4 regions of the Enterobacter sp. KBR-315C3_2022 genome follow, and region 4 is predicted to be linked to each of the others. Evidence: predicted binding sites of a transcription regulator. Region 4 holds the regulator's gene; each other region holds the start of a gene.

Region 1 (3,769 bases), on a different contig from region 4:
ATGGCCGATATGACAGAGATCGTAAACCGTGATTCCACACACGTACATGCCGACTTCCCCGGCATGGATAGGCTTAAATTCCTCTTTTTGGCGCGTCATTGTATTAAAGATTTTTAACATCGAAGATTCCATGTGAGACGTGTGTGGATAGTAACTTTTCTATCATACCCATTATTCATCGCCGAAGCAGCACACAATGCAAGGTGATCGCGTCCTGTGGTTATGCTATAACAAGCCCCTATATGTGACCCGAACGCGGGTCGACGCACCACAATAACGGAACAGGATGAAAAAATGGTCACTTTCCACACTAATCATGGCGATATCGTAATCAAAACCTTTGATGACAAAGCGCCTGAAACAGTTAAAAACTTCCTGGACTACTGCCGCGAAGGTTTCTACAACAACACGATTTTCCACCGCGTGATCAACGGCTTTATGATCCAGGGCGGCGGTTTTGAACCAGGCATGCACCAGAAAGAAACCAAAGAAGCGATCAAAAACGAAGCGAACAACGGCCTGAAAAACACCCGCGGCACGCTGGCAATGGCCCGTACTCAGGCGCCACACTCTGCGACCGCGCAGTTCTTCATCAACGTGGCCGACAACGACTTCCTGAACTTCTCCGGCGAAAGCCTGCAGGGCTGGGGCTACTGCGTGTTCGCAGAAGTGGTTGAAGGTATGGACGTGGTTGACAAGATCAAAGCCGTCTCCACCGGCCGCAGCGGCATGCATCAGGACGTTCCAAAAGAAGACGTTGTGATTACAAGCGTGACCGTCAGCGAGTAATTCGTGGCGACACTCTTTATTGCAGATTTGCACCTGCAAACGGAAGAACCGGCGATTACCGCCGGTTTTCTGCGTTTTTTACGTGGTGCAGCGAAAAGCGCCGACGCGCTGTACATTCTGGGCGACCTGTTTGAAGCCTGGATTGGCGACGACGACCCTAACCCGCTGCACCGCGACATGGCTGCGGCCATTAAGGCGCTGGTTGATTCCGGCGTCCCCTGCTACTTCATTCACGGCAACCGCGATTTCCTGATCGGCAGGCGCTTCGCGCGCGAAAGCGGCATGACGCTGCTGCCGGAAGAGCAGGTTCTCGATCTCTACGGCCGCAAGGTTCTGATCATGCACGGCGACACGCTGTGCACGGATGACGCGGGCTATCAGGCGTTTCGCGCGAAGGTCCACACCCCGTGGATCCAAAAGCTGTTCCTCGCCCTGCCGCTGTTTATCCGCCGCCGCATCGCCGCCAGAATGCGCGCGGGCAGCAAGGCCGCCAACAGCAGCAAATCCGTGACCATCATGGACGTTAACCCGCAGGCGGTGATTGGCGTAATGGAAAAGCACCGCGTCCAGTGGCTGATCCACGGCCACACCCATCGTCCGGACGTCCACGAACTGATCGCAAACGGCGAACCCGCGCATCGCGTGGTATTAGGCGCCTGGCACAGCGAAGGATCGATGGTGAAAGTCACGCCTGACGGCGTCGAACTTATCGCTTTCCCGTTCTAATTATCCGCACGACTTTGCGGCGTCTTTAGCCGCGCAACCGTTTTCCTTGCCGATATTCCATGCTATTCTCTGTGCCCTCGAAAGCAGTGTGTTTCGCACCACAGGAGTTTTAAGACGCATGTCTTCCCGCAATAATCCGGCGCGTGTCGCCATCGTGATGGGGTCCAAAAGCGACTGGGCCACCATGCAGTTTGCCGCCGAAATCTTTGACATCCTGAACGTTCCGCACCATGTTGAAGTGGTCTCCGCACACCGCACTCCCGACAGGCTGTTCAGCTTCGCCGAAGGTGCCGAAGAGAACGGCTACGAGGTGATTATTGCCGGTGCGGGCGGCGCAGCACATCTGCCGGGCATGATTGCCGCGAAAACCCTGGTGCCGGTGCTCGGCGTGCCGGTCCAAAGCGCCGCGCTGAGCGGCGTCGATAGCCTTTACTCCATCGTGCAGATGCCGCGCGGTATTCCGGTCGGCACGCTTGCGATCGGCAAAGCGGGCGCGGCCAACGCCGCCCTTCTGGCCGCGCAGATTTTGGCAACCCACGACAAAGATCTGCGCCAGCGCCTGGCGGACTGGCGTCAAGCCCAGACCGATGAGGTGCTGGACAATCCGGACCCGCGGGGTGCGGCATGAGGCAGGTCTGCGTACTGGGTAACGGCCAGCTGGGCCGCATGCTGCGCCAGGCCGGCGAGCCGCTGGGCATCGCCGTCTGGCCCGTCGGGCTGGACGCCGAACCGGAAGCCGTTCCCTTTCACCAGAGCGTGATCACCGCCGAGATTGAGCGCTGGCCGGAGACCGCCCTGACCCGCGAGCTGGCGCGCCATAACGCCTTCGTGAACCGCGACGTCTTCCCTATCATTGCCGACCGCCTGACGCAAAAGCAGCTGTTCGACAGGCTCGGGCTTGCCACCGCGCCGTGGCAATTGCTTTCGGATAAAAGCGAGTGGAACGACGTCTTCGCCATGCTCGGCGATCTGGCGATCGTTAAGCGCCGCGTAGGCGGCTACGACGGCCGCGGCCAGTGGCGGCTGCGCGCCGATGAAACCGCCGAGCTGCCGGAAGAGTGCTACGGCGAGTGCATCGTTGAGCAGGGCATCAACTTTAGCGGCGAAGTGTCGCTGGTGGGCGCGCGCGCAAACGACGGCAGCACCGTATTCTACCCGCTGACCCACAACCTGCATCAGGACGGCATTCTGCGCACCAGCGTGGCCTTCCCGCAGGCCAATGCCGCCCAGCAGGCGCAGGCGGAAGAGATGCTCTCGGCCATCATGCACGAGCTGGGCTACGTGGGCGTGATGGCGATGGAGTGCTTCGTCACCCCGTCCGGGCTGCTGATCAACGAGCTGGCGCCGCGCGTGCACAACAGCGGGCACTGGACGCAAAACGGCGCGTCTATCAGCCAGTTTGAGCTGCACCTGCGCGCCATTACCGGCCTGCCGATGCCGCAGCCGGTGATGAACAGCCCGTCGGTGATGATCAACCTGATCGGCACCGATCTGAACGACGACTGGCTGAAGCTGCCGCTGGTGCATCTGCACTGGTACGATAAAGAGGTGCGCCCGGGCCGCAAGGTCGGCCACCTGAACCTGAACGACGCCGATACCGAGCGCCTCAGCGCCACGCTGGAAGCGATAGTTCCTCTGCTGCCACCTGAATATGCCAGCGGCATTGTCTGGGCGCAGTCAAAACTGAAGTAAGTATCCCCCGCCGGGGAGTTGACCTTCCCCTTCCCCGGCGTACAATCCCGCCCATTGCTGCTCAGTTTTCTTCTGGAATAACCATGAACGATGGAACGGACTATCGCGCGATCCTCGCGTCCGATGCCCCTTTAATCGACGTTCGCGCGCCGATCGAATTTGCCCAGGGCGCGATGCCCGCCGCGGTCAACCTGCCCTTAATGAACGACGACGAACGCGCCGCCGTGGGGACCTGCTACAAGCGTCAGGGGCCCGAGGCGGCGCTCGCGCTCGGCCATAGTCTGGTAAAGGGAGACGTCCGCGAGGCAAGAATCAACGCCTGGCGCGAGGCCTGCCTTGCCAACCCCGGCGGCTACCTCTGCTGCGCGCGCGGCGGGCAACGCTCGCACATTACGCAGGCCTGGCTTCAGGAGGCTGGCGTGGATTATCCGCTGGTCACAGGCGGGTACAAAGCCCTGCGCCAGACGGCGATTCAGGCCACCGCCGAGCAGGTGCAAAAGCCGATGGTGCTGATCGGCGGCTGTACCGGCAGCGGCAAAACGCTGCTGGTGAAGCAGCACGC
Region 2 (3,769 bases), on a different contig from region 4:
CGCCGGCAGAGAGAAACTGAGTTTGCCATCCATCAGGCTGACCGGCTGCCCGGTGGCGTTGCTTTCAGCGGACGCACCCTGAGCAGGCGTTTTGGTGTCGCTGTTATCACAGGCTGCAAGGCCAACAACCAGCAGGCCAATCCCGACATATTTAACCAGATTGCGCATTGACTTCTTCCTTTCGATAAACGGCCATAGCGGCTCATTCACCCATCTTATCACAACTGATAAAGCGAACCCTTAACCTGCCTGCAATGCGGAGATTTCAGATTTATCTGCCAGCCTTTTCATCAGCATATTCAATAGCACGCCGTACATCGGCAGGAAGAAGACGATGCTGATAAGCACCTTGAAGCAGTAGTCCACCAGCGCGATTTCCATCCAGTGCTCGGCCATAAACGCGTCCGGGCTGCGCCAGAAGGCGATGAAGAAGAATGCCAGCGTGTCGCTCACGTTGCCAAACAGCGTCGAGGCGGTGGGCGCCATCCACCAGCGGTGGTTCTGACGCAGGCGGTTAAAAACGTGGACGTCGAGGATCTGCCCCAGCGCGTAGGCCATAAAGCTGGCCGCCGCGATGCGCGCCACGAACAGGTTGAAGTTAGTGAGTGCTTCCAAACCTTGCCAGCTGCCCATGTAAAACAGCGATGAAATCACGTACGAAACGAACAGCGCGGGCATCATCACTGCGAAAATAATGCGGCGTGCCAGCGGTGCGCCAAAAATTCGCACGGTCAGATCGGTGGCGAGGAAGATAAACGGAAAGCTAAACGCGCCCCAGGTGGTGTGAAAACCAAAAATGGAGATCGGAAGCTGAACCAGATAGTTGCTGGAGGTGATCACCAGCAGATGAAAAAGCGAAAGCCAGAACAACGCCTTAACGCGTTGCGGGTGTGTAAAGGAGCTCATATTGTACCTTTTTGATTAATATTTGGGGTGAGGGAACCCAATAAAGCCGCCGCATGATACTGCTTTAACGGTCATTTGCAACGGTTAATTTTCACGCAATCGTTAACCTGTTTGCATTGAGAGTGGCGGGGCGTAAACTACAGCCGTTTTGACACGAATGAGAAGAAAATGACCGACCTGTTCTCCACTCCCGACCATACTCTTGACGCTCAGGGCCTCCGCTGCCCGGAGCCGGTCATGATGGTGCGCAAAACCGTACGCACCATGCAGGCTGGCGAAACGCTGCTGATCGTTGCCGACGACCCGGCCACCACCCGCGATATCCCCGGCTTTTGTACCTTTATGGAGCACGAGCTGGTGGCGCAGGCGACCGACGCGCTGCCGTACCGATATCTGATTCGCAAGGGGCAATAGCCCGAATCCGGCGGGCTAGCGAATGACGTCGTAAATCGCGGTCTGTATCGACTGCCATTTTTTCGTCGTCGCGTCCGGCTGCGCCAGCGCGCGACGTTTCGCCATCTCCGCGTCGTGCTGCTGGCGCTTCACCACGGCGGGCACGGTGCAAAAAGCCTTCAGATACTGTTTGCGGACCGACGTCAGCGATTCGCCGTTTGCCATGGCGTGGCCGACCGTATTGATAAAGCGGCGGCACGGCTTCTCTTCCACCATCTGCTGCCGGTAGCGCAGCATCAGCTCCAGCACGTCGTCATGGCGCGCGGCCATGGCCTCTTCTGTCCACGACACCTTCCAGTCCATTCCGCCCTGCAGGAACAGCAGCACGACGCGCGTGTCGTTACGGTTGATGGCCGAGCGGAAGTTGTTTTCGTCCCAGGTCACGCCCTGGCGGGTCAGCGTTTCGCGCGAGGAGGGCGTTTCCCGCATCTCCTTCGGCGCTGGCGCGGGCTCTGCCGCGCTCGCCACCGCCTGCTGCGGCTTGTCGCTGGTGACTAATATAAAGCCGCCGACCACGATGGCGATAACCATTGCGCCGACCGCCCCCCACAGCGCGCCGGAGATCAGCTGCTCGCGCTGTTCCGGCGTGCGCGGCGCGCGCTGCGTCGGCTTTTCGATGGTGTCGCGCACCTCAAACAGATCGCTTCCGGTGACGCGATCCCTTTTCTGCGCGTTCTCCCAGAACGCGTGCAGCTCGCTGGCGTCAACGGCCATCAGCCCCGCCGGATTGATGCGCGTTCGCCCCTCTTCAAATGCCCGCTGCACGGGCCGGGTGATTTGCGAATAGTAGCAATCCAGCAGCTGAATTTGCGCCGAGCTGAGCGGCTGCTGAACGGTGATGCCGTTGCGGATTTGGCGGATGTCGTCGAGGAAGGTTTGCAGCGTTTTGCGCGGGTCGACCAGCAGGGTCAGCATCATCGGGTCGCTGAACAGCGAGGCGTAGTAACGGCTGTACTCTTTTTTATCGACCAGCATCTGCGCCAGCTCGCTGAACATCATGCCGCTCAGGATATCGTTGATCTCGCCAAGCTTCAGCCAGCGCCGCACGCGGTCGGCGTTGAACAGCGTTTTGAGGTGGTTATTCAGCCGCACCGGATCGGGCCACGCCTGCTGTATCAGGCCTTTGATCGTCAGCTCAATCGCCCGCACCTGCTTGCGCGCCTGCTGCTGCTGTATTTCGTCTCCCGGGGCCAGCTCGGTGCTGTAGGTCAGAAGGGGCTGCTGCATTCGCAGATGTTCCAGCGAGGTGACAAAACGCATCGCCGCGATGAGCTGGTTCTCGCTCACGTCCTGGCCGCTCTCGTACTGGGGAACGCGCTGCTGCAGCAGGCGAAGCTGCAGCGTAAACGCCGACATCTCCGCGTCGTTGAGGTTGAGCTGCTTCGCCACCGCCCCCCAGCCGCCCAGACCTAAGCGGGCGTTATCCAGCTGCTCCAGGAACCAGCGCGGATCTTTACCTTCGGCAACGTGAACGTTGAGCAGCAGCAGTATTTCTACTGACGCGTGACGGATAACCGCCAGGCAGTGTTCAAACTGTTCGCGGATGCGGTGTGATGGACTGAGAGTCATTGTTTTCCTTGAGAGGCAACGAATACACCAAAATGGGCCAGCTGTGGCCGTTATTTTCTTTTTAGTTATACGACGTTAAACCATACCTGAGTTTTTGTTGAAAAAAAGTGACAAACTCTATAATCATTGGCAGGTCTTTCAGGAGAAACCGCATGCCAGCTTTTACCACCGCGCGCTTACGCTGCTCGCCTCTACTGGCCGCCGACTGGCCCTTCTTTCTGGCGTTACAGCAAAACGCGGAAGTGATGCGTTACGTTGCGCAGGACCGCTGCGTTGCGGATATTCGCGACGCCTTTGACGCTCGCCTGCAGCCGTGGAAGCCCGGCAGCGCGCACTGGCTCTGCCTGGTCGTGCGCGACGCGCAGGATGAAACGCCGCTGGGCGTGACGGGCTATGTTCACCGGGAGGACGATTGCGCCGAAGTGGGCTTTCTCTTTGCGCCGCCCGCTCAGGGTAAGGGATATGGCTACGAATCGCTTAAGGGACTTTGCGATTTCGCGTTTGCCGAGGGCGGGATTCGCCGCCTGACGGCGACCGTAACCGCGGGCAATATCGCCTCCCGACGCGTGCTGGAAAAGGTGGGATTTCGGCTGGAGGGCGAGCTGCGGGAAAGTTATTTTCTCGCCGGGCGCTGGCACAATGACTGGCTCTTTGGGTTATTAAAAAACGAATATTGACTGAGCAACGGCTGAATTATGGCCATTTGGCCTATAGGTTATTGAGACTATTTCCTCTACGCTACCGATCTAGAGAGGAAATGAATATGAACGATCATACGCTTAAGATATCTTATTCAGCCATCGAGCTATTAAAAAAACAGCAGGGCCTTTCACTGGAAAAA
Region 3 (3,769 bases), on a different contig from region 4:
TCGTCAATCAGCAGCTCTTTGGTTGGTGAAAGATCCAGACCGCGTTCGCAAATCTCTTCGAACTCTTCGCGGTTGTAGGCGATACCGCCGCCGGTGCCGCCCATGGTGAACGACGGACGGATGATGCACGGATAGCCCACGTCGGCCGCGACGGCCAGCGCTTCTTCCATGTTGTGTGCGATACCGGAACGCGCGGTGTCGAGGCCGATTTTCTTCATCGCCACGTCGAAGCGGCGGCGGTCTTCTGCTTTATCAATCGCGTCGGCGGTCGCGCCGATCATGGTCACGCCGAACTCTTCCAGCACGCCCTGACGCTCGAGCTCCAGCGCGCAGTTCAGCGCCGTCTGGCCGCCCATGGTTGGCAGCACCGCGTCCGGACGCTCTTTCTCGATAATCTTGCGCACCACTTCCCAGTGAATTGGCTCGATGTAGGTCGCGTCGGCCATTTCCGGGTCGGTCATGATGGTCGCCGGGTTGGAGTTGACCAGGATTACGCGGTAGCCCTCTTCGCGCAGGGCTTTACACGCCTGCGCGCCGGAGTAGTCAAACTCACACGCCTGGCCGATAACGATTGGGCCCGCGCCCAGAATCAGGATACTTTTTATGTCTGTACGTTTTGGCATGGCTCTCTAACTCCTGATTATTTCGCGGACTGGCGGTAATGCTCAATAAGCTCGATGAAGTGGTCGAACAGCGGCGCAGCATCGTGCGGCCCCGGACTCGCTTCCGGGTGGCCCTGGAAGCTGAATGCCGGTTTGTCGGTGCGGTGGATACCCTGCAGGGTGCCGTCGAACAGCGACTTGTGGGTCACGCGCAGCGTCGCTGGCAGCGTCGCTTCATCCACTGCGAAGCCGTGGTTCTGCGCCGTAATCATCACTACGTTGTTATCGATATCTTTCACCGGGTGGTTACCACCGTGGTGACCAAATTTCATCTTGATGGTCTTCGCCCCGCTCGCCAGCGCCAGCAACTGATGGCCGAGGCAGATGCCGAATACCGGAATGTCGGTTTCGAGGAAGGATTTAATGGCGTCGATGGCGTAGTCGCACGGCGCCGGGTCGCCAGGGCCGTTAGAGAGGAAGATGCCGTCCGGGTTCATCTTCAGCACTTCTTCAGCAGAGGTTTGCGCCGGGACGACCGTCAGGCGGCAGCCGCGGTCAACCAGCATGCGCAGGATGTTGCGCTTGGCGCCAAAATCATAGGCGACGACGTGGAACGGCAGCTCGCTCTCGGGCTTCGCTTCCGGCAGATCGCCCTCCAGCGTCCAGCTCCCCTGCGTCCAGCCGTAGGCTTCTGCGGTTGTGACTTCTTTCGCCAGGTCCATGCCGTTCAGGCCCGGGAAGGCTTTTGCCTTTTCCAGCGCCAGCGTCGCATCCAGGTTATCACCCGCGATGATGCAGCCGTTCTGGGCGCCCTTCTCGCGCAGCAGGCGCGTCAGCTTGCGGGTATCGATATCGGCAATCGCCACGATGTTATGGCGCTTCAGGTAGGAAGAGAGGTCTTCGGTATTGCGGAAGTTGCTGGCAATCAGCGGCAGGTCGCGGATGACCAGGCCTTGCGCATGTACCTGAGAGGATTCTTCGTCAGCCGCATTGGTGCCGACATTGCCGATATGGGGATAAGTAAGAGTAACGATTTGGCGAGAATAGGAAGGATCAGTGAGGATTTCTTGATAACCGGTCATTGAAGTATTGAAAACGACTTCCCCAACCGCCGAACCCGTTGCCCCTATGGCCCGACCGATAAACTGGGTTCCGTCTTCCAGAACCAATAGCGCTGACTTAATCAAAACACCCTCCAGAGAATATTCACTCACTTTATTTGCATATTAATTCATAACGACGTCATGAATCAATGCAAATGTGTTGCCAGCGGATTTTTGGCAAACGGCGGCATTCTGGGGATTTGGTCAGTAAAAGTCAACTCAAAACGGATATTTTGCTTATTCTTTTGCGGCCCTGATGGGCTGAGTGCGGGTTAAGCGGCAAAAAGATCAGCCAAATCGTGGTAGAAAACGCTTGCGCGGCAAGTTTAGTGGGAACTCATCAACCAGGGAGACAAAAAGTGGACCAAACGGTCAAAATTTACAATCATTCAACAAAAAACAGAGAGGAAACTTTATTATTTATCGATTACAAGCAAGATACGTGATTAAACAGCCAAAAATAAAAGGGCAATAAAATATTGCCCTATGCAATCAAGTCATTACGACTGCAATAACCACATCACGAAGGGTAAAAATAATTATAGATTGTTCAGATCCAGCACGTCACGCATATCGAAAAGACCGTTTTTCTTGCCTTTCAGCCACAGAGCGGAACGAACGGCACCGTTGGCAAACGTCATTCGGCTGGAGGCTTTATGCGTAATCTCAACGCGTTCACCAATATCGGCGAACATCGCCGTATGTTCGCCGACGATATCGCCCGCGCGCACGGTCGCAAAACCAATGGTTCCCGGCACGCGCTCGCCGGTATGCCCCTCGCGGGAATAGACGGCGATATCTTTTAAATCTTTATCCATCGCGTGCGCGATCGCTTCCCCCATCGCCAGCGCGGTGCCGGACGGCGCGTCGACCTTGTAGCGGTGGTGCGCTTCCACAATCTCGATGTCGGTATAGTCGCCCATTACCTTTGCCGCCTTCTCCAGCAGCTTAAGCATGACGTTGACGCCCACGCTGAAGTTCGCGGCAAAGACAATTGCCATCTCATTCGAGGCGTCCTGGATCGCCTGCTTTCCGGCTTCATCAAAACCGGTCGTGCCAATCACCATCCCTTTACCGTGCTGACGGCAAAATGCCAGATGGTTCAGCGTCCCTTCCGGGCGCGTGAAATCAATAAAGACGTCAAAGTCATCTTTTACCGCGTCCAGGCTGCTCTGAACGGTCACGCCCGTCTGGCCTGCCCCGGCGAGCTCGCCCGCATCCGTACCCAAAAGCGATGAGCCTTCACGCTCCAGCGCTGCGCCAAGCGCCACGCCATCCATCTGCAGCGCCGCCTGAATCAGCTGACGGCCCATACGTCCGCCCGCGCCCGCAATGGCGACGCGGATCTGTGCATCATGCATAGTTATTCTCTTACGTTAAAATGATGTAAACCGCTTTCAGAGTAACCAGCCTTCGCGGAGGCTGCCACAGAAAACGCCGATAATTAGAATTTAATGATAAACAGGAGGGAATATCAGTAAAAGCTATATGATTGGCCTGCGGCATAACCGCAGGCCGGGAGAAGAGGATTAGAACCGGTAGGATACCTTCTTCATCACCCGCCACAGAGGCAGATGACCCGCGCTATCACTGCCGGAAGACACCGTTATCACCCCATTCGCCACAAAGCTACTCTGCGTTTCCGGCTCCAGCGCGGCAACGGCCAGGTTCGCCAGCGGCTGGCTCAGCGGCACATACCAGTAGCCCGCCGTATCGGTCAGTTCCGCTTTGGCCAGCGTCGTTTTCACCTCGGTCATGGCGTTACCGGCCGCACCGATCTTCCCGGTGACATCAACCTTTTGCCCCTGCCGCAGGGAAGCGATGTCATAACGCTCCACCGGCAGCGTTTGCGACTGACCAAGACGATATACCTCGACCCCTAGCTCGCGCAATTTCTCGACGGCGGCCTGCTGTTCAGGCCCCAGCAGATATCCCCACGGACGCGAGCGGGTGATGACCGGCGTGATGTGCAGGGACGATCGCCAGTCGGCTTCAAACGTCACCGGTTCGCCGCTTTGCGCATTGAGCAAGGTCACTTCATGCTTGCCCTTTGTCGCCGCCCCT
Region 4 (3,769 bases):
AAGGCCGTAAGGCCTGAGCCACCACGATAGGGTAAATAGCGCCGTTAGCAACCGCCATCACGCAGAACGGGATCAAAATTTCTGCCAGTCCCGCGCCCGGAATAAAGCCTACCGCCCAGGTCCCAACGACGCTAAGCGCGTACAGCACCAGCAGCCACGGCAGCATCTGCTGGCCTTCCCACTTTTGCAGCGCGGCGCGACAGCCGTAGCCGCCGACCAGGAAAGCGATGGTCTGCGGGACATAGCTCAGGCCGATCGCTGCCGGGCTGTAGCCCATATCGTGCAGAATAAACGGCGAGCCGGTTAGCCACGCGAAGAAGCTGGCGGAGCAGGCGGCGTAAATCAGGACGTTGCCGCGGTAGGCCCTGGTCTTAAGCAACGAGATGAAGGTGATCGGCTTCGCGTCAGCATGCTCCACTTTTTTATGCGCGGGCTTGAGCGCGAACGCGGGCAGCATCAGGACCAGGGTAATCGCAAACAGCGTGGCAAAAATCGCCTGCCAGTCAAAATGCGCGAGGATCCAGCTGCCCAGCAGCGGGGCAAGGGCCGGAGAAAGGCCAACCAGCGGCATGATGGTGGCAAAAATTCGGTTGGTGCGCGACGCCGGGTAGTAATCGGTCACCAGCGCCTGCCAGGTGACCGCCGCGGCGCATACGCCCACCGCCTGAATAAAGCGCAGCACCAGCAGCCAGGTGGCATCGCGTACCCACAGCATGCCCAGACAGCCGACGGCAAAAATGGCCAGCCCCAGCAGCAGAACCGGCTTGCGGCCAAAGCGATCGGAGAGCGGCCCCCACAGCAGCTGTGCGAAGGCAAAGCCGGCAAGAAACAGGCTCAGGCTCGCGCTGATGGCGGCGGCAGGGGTTTGCAAATCTTCCTGCATGGCGGCAAAGGCGGGCAAATACATGTCGGTCGCTAAAAAGCCCAGCACGCTCAGGCCGCCGAGCCAGACTAAAAATCCTTTCCTGGGTTGCACTCGTTTTTCTCCTCAAGGAGGCAGGGATATATTGGCGCAGAGTGTAGGGAGTGCAAAGCGGCTTGTGAAACGCTAATATTTGGCGGTTGCATTCAAAAATTTTGCAGGCAGAAAATGTGGTCAGATTATTCTCTTGAAGTGGTCGATGCCGTTGCGCGCAACGGCAGCTTCAGCGGTGCCGCGCAGGAGCTGCACCGCGTTCCCTCGGCGGTAAGCTATACCGTGCGGCAGCTGGAGGAATGGCTCGCCGTTCCGCTGTTTGAACGGCGCCATCGCGATGTGATATTAACCCCGGCCGGGGCATGGTTTTTGAAAGAAGGACGTTCTGTTATCAAAAAAATGCAGATCACCCGCGAGCAGTGCCAGCAGATTGCCAACGGCTGGCGCGGGCATCTCTCCATCGCCGTCGATAATATCGTCCGGCCGGAGCGCACGCGGCAGATGATCGTTGATTTCTACCGTCACTTCTCGGACGTCGAGCTGCGGGTGTCGCAGGAGGTGTTCAACGGCGTGTGGGACGCGCTGGCGGACGGCAGGGTAGAGATGGCTATCGGCGCGACCCAGGCGATCCCCGTGGGCGGGCGCTACGCTTTTCGGGACATGGGCATGCTGAGCTGGACCTGCGTTGTTGCGCGCCATCATCCGCTGGCGGCGATGGAAGGACCGCTGAGCGATGACGCGTTGCGCAACTGTCCGTCGCTGGTGCTGGAAGATACGTCGCGGTCGCTGCCCAAGCGTATCACCTGGCTGCTGGACAACCAGCGGCGCGTGGTGGCGCCCGACTGGGACTCTTCAGCAACCTGCCTGAGCGCGGGGCTGTGCGTAGGTATGGTGCCCGTCCACTTTGCGCGTCCGCGTATTGATGCCGGTGAATGGGTTGCCCTGACGCTGGAAAATCCGTTCCCGGACGCGGCCTGCTGCCTGACCTGGCAGCAAAATGACGTGTCGCCCGCAATGGCCTGGCTGCTGGAGTATCTGGGAGATAGCGAAACGCTGAACAGGGAGTGGCTACGGGAGCCAGCGTAGCTGGCCCCGGAGAGGATTAACGGCGGTAGTCGCGGAAAGGACCGTCCGCAACGGAGCGACGCTCAATCAGGCGAGGGTGAACCTCAATGGACTGCGACTCTTCGCGCTTGCTGACAATCCTGTCCATCAGCATGTTGAAGGCCGTTTCGCCCAGCGAATCTTTCGGCTGGTGAATGGTCGTCAGCGCCGGGGTGAAAAAGCGCGCGTTGCGCACGTTGTCATACCCGATCACCGAAATATCCTGAGGCACGCGAAGGCCGAGCTCGTCTGCCGCACAGAGCGCGCCCATCGCCATGATGTCGCCGCCGCAGAAGACGGCGGTAGGGCGGTGCTGCTGCGACACGATCTGCTGCATCGCGCGGTAGCCGGACTCCGGCTCAAAGTCGCCCTGAACAATCCAGTTTTCCGGCACGCTGATCAGCGCCTCTTCCATCGCCTTCATGAACCCGGCCAGACGACCCGCGCCGGTGTTGCGCTCCAGCGGGCCAGGGATGACGCCGATATCGCGGTGTCCGCGCTCGATCAAATAGCGGCCGGCCATGTAGCCGCCTTCAAAAGCGTTATCGATGACCGAGTCGGTGAAATCGGCGCGCGCCTCGCCCCAGTCCATAACCACCATCGGAATGTGGCGATACTCCTCCAGCATGGAGAGAACGGACTCAGGGTATTCAGAGCACATGACCAGCAGGCCATCGACACGCTTTTGCGCCATCATCGACAGATAGGCGCGCTGCTTTTCAATGTTGTTCCACGCGTTGCCCAGAATCAGGGTATAGCCTTTCTGGAAGCAGTTTTTCTCAACGGCTTCAATAATTTCGGCAAAGTAGGCCGCTTCGCTGCTGGTCGCCAGCAGGCCGATAGACTTGGTGTGATTAACCTTCAGGCTGCGCGCAACCGCACTCGGTGAGTAGTGCAGTTCTTTGATTGCAGCCCAGACGGCGTTGCGCGTCTCTTCCGCCACGAAGCGGGTTTTGTTAATAACATGTGATACGGTTGTAGTGGAAACGTTTGCGCGTTTTGCTACGTCTTTAATTGTTGCCATTAAATGTCACTCCAGACCCTATCCTAATGCCCTGAAAAATGGGGAGGTAAACGTTTGCCTTCTCTCACCCTTATTACGCAATTTTGAATTGCGACACGCCGGGAAAACGACACAGGACGTCAGGAGGGGGTCAATGGCCGGTACGCTAATAAATTTAGCGTGGAATTTTGTCCTATCTTGAGGAAAAGGGGAAGAGCAAAAGTGGTTATCATTTTAAATCCGGGAAGATTTTTGACGTAAACTGTGTAAAAATGAGCAAGCTCACTTTCCGTGTGGGGATTAAAAGGAGAAAAATTGATGAGTACCGATCTTAAGTTTTCGCTGATGACCACCGTTATTGTTCTGGCGCTGATTGTTGCCGGTGGGCTGACGGCTGCACTGCACTGATTTTGACGGGGGGAGATTCTTCTCCCTCCTGTAACCTTCCTGATTGTTACGTCTCCGGCAAATATCTTTTGCCAAATTGTTAACTTCTCATTTTTTGTGATTGATGTCATGCTTTTGGCTTCTTTGTTCTGCGTCGTGGTACGTCGCGGCATCCGGAGTTAATGCATGAAAATCAATTTCCCCCTGCTGGCCCTCGCCATTGGCGCGTTTGGGATCGGCACCACTGAATTTTCCCCAATGGGGCTGTTACCCGTTATCGCCAGGGGCGTAGATGTCTCGATCCCGGCGGCGGGGATGCTGATCAGCGCCTATGCGATCGGCGTGATGGTCGGGGCTCC

The links. The regulator PurR, encoded in region 4, represses purine synthesis genes. The targets are predictions, from matches to a motif close to CANGCAAACGTTTGCNTG.
Region 1: purE (5-(carboxyamino)imidazole ribonucleotide mutase) is a predicted target of PurR. The motif match lies at 1,546-1,563, and genes of this name have one in related genera.
Region 2: tusA (sulfurtransferase TusA) is a predicted target of PurR. The motif match lies at 999-1,016, and genes of this name have one in related genera.
Region 3: carA (glutamine-hydrolyzing carbamoyl-phosphate synthase small subunit) is a predicted target of PurR. The motif match lies at 2,008-2,025, and genes of this name have one in related genera.

The regions. Positions count from the first base shown of each region.
Region 1 is NZ_JBGKEB010000004.1:193,760-197,528, reverse strand. Features, by position in the region: gene cysS (cysteine--tRNA ligase) at 1-120, opposite strand, end outside; gene ppiB (peptidylprolyl isomerase B) at 295-789, shown strand; gene lpxH (UDP-2,3-diacylglucosamine diphosphatase) at 793-1,515, shown strand; gene purE (5-(carboxyamino)imidazole ribonucleotide mutase) at 1,634-2,143, shown strand; gene purK (5-(carboxyamino)imidazole ribonucleotide synthase) at 2,140-3,207, shown strand; gene mnmH (tRNA 2-selenouridine(34) synthase MnmH) at 3,291-3,769, shown strand, end outside.
Region 2 is NZ_JBGKEB010000018.1:34,542-38,310, forward strand. Features, by position in the region: gene AB8804_RS17425 (DcrB family lipoprotein) at 1-168, opposite strand, end outside; gene AB8804_RS17430 (7-cyano-7-deazaguanine/7-aminomethyl-7-deazaguanine transporter) at 241-906, opposite strand; gene tusA (sulfurtransferase TusA) at 1,075-1,320, shown strand; gene AB8804_RS17440 (STY4199 family HEPN domain-containing protein) at 1,336-2,928, opposite strand; gene AB8804_RS17445 (GNAT family N-acetyltransferase) at 3,081-3,605, shown strand; gene AB8804_RS17450 (glycoside hydrolase family protein) at 3,692-3,769, shown strand, end outside.
Region 3 is NZ_JBGKEB010000006.1:129,257-133,025, reverse strand. Features, by position in the region: gene carB (carbamoyl-phosphate synthase large subunit) at 1-623, opposite strand, end outside; gene carA (glutamine-hydrolyzing carbamoyl-phosphate synthase small subunit) at 641-1,789, opposite strand; gene dapB (4-hydroxy-tetrahydrodipicolinate reductase) at 2,245-3,066, opposite strand; gene AB8804_RS08785 (M14 family metallopeptidase) at 3,235-3,769, opposite strand, start outside.
Region 4 is NZ_JBGKEB010000012.1:6,896-10,664, forward strand. Features, by position in the region: gene punC (purine nucleoside transporter PunC) at 1-976, opposite strand, end outside; gene punR (DNA-binding transcriptional activator PunR) at 1,091-2,002, shown strand; gene purR (HTH-type transcriptional repressor PurR) at 2,019-3,044, opposite strand; gene AB8804_RS13880 (YnhF family membrane protein) at 3,342-3,431, shown strand; gene AB8804_RS13885 (MFS transporter) at 3,597-3,769, shown strand, end outside.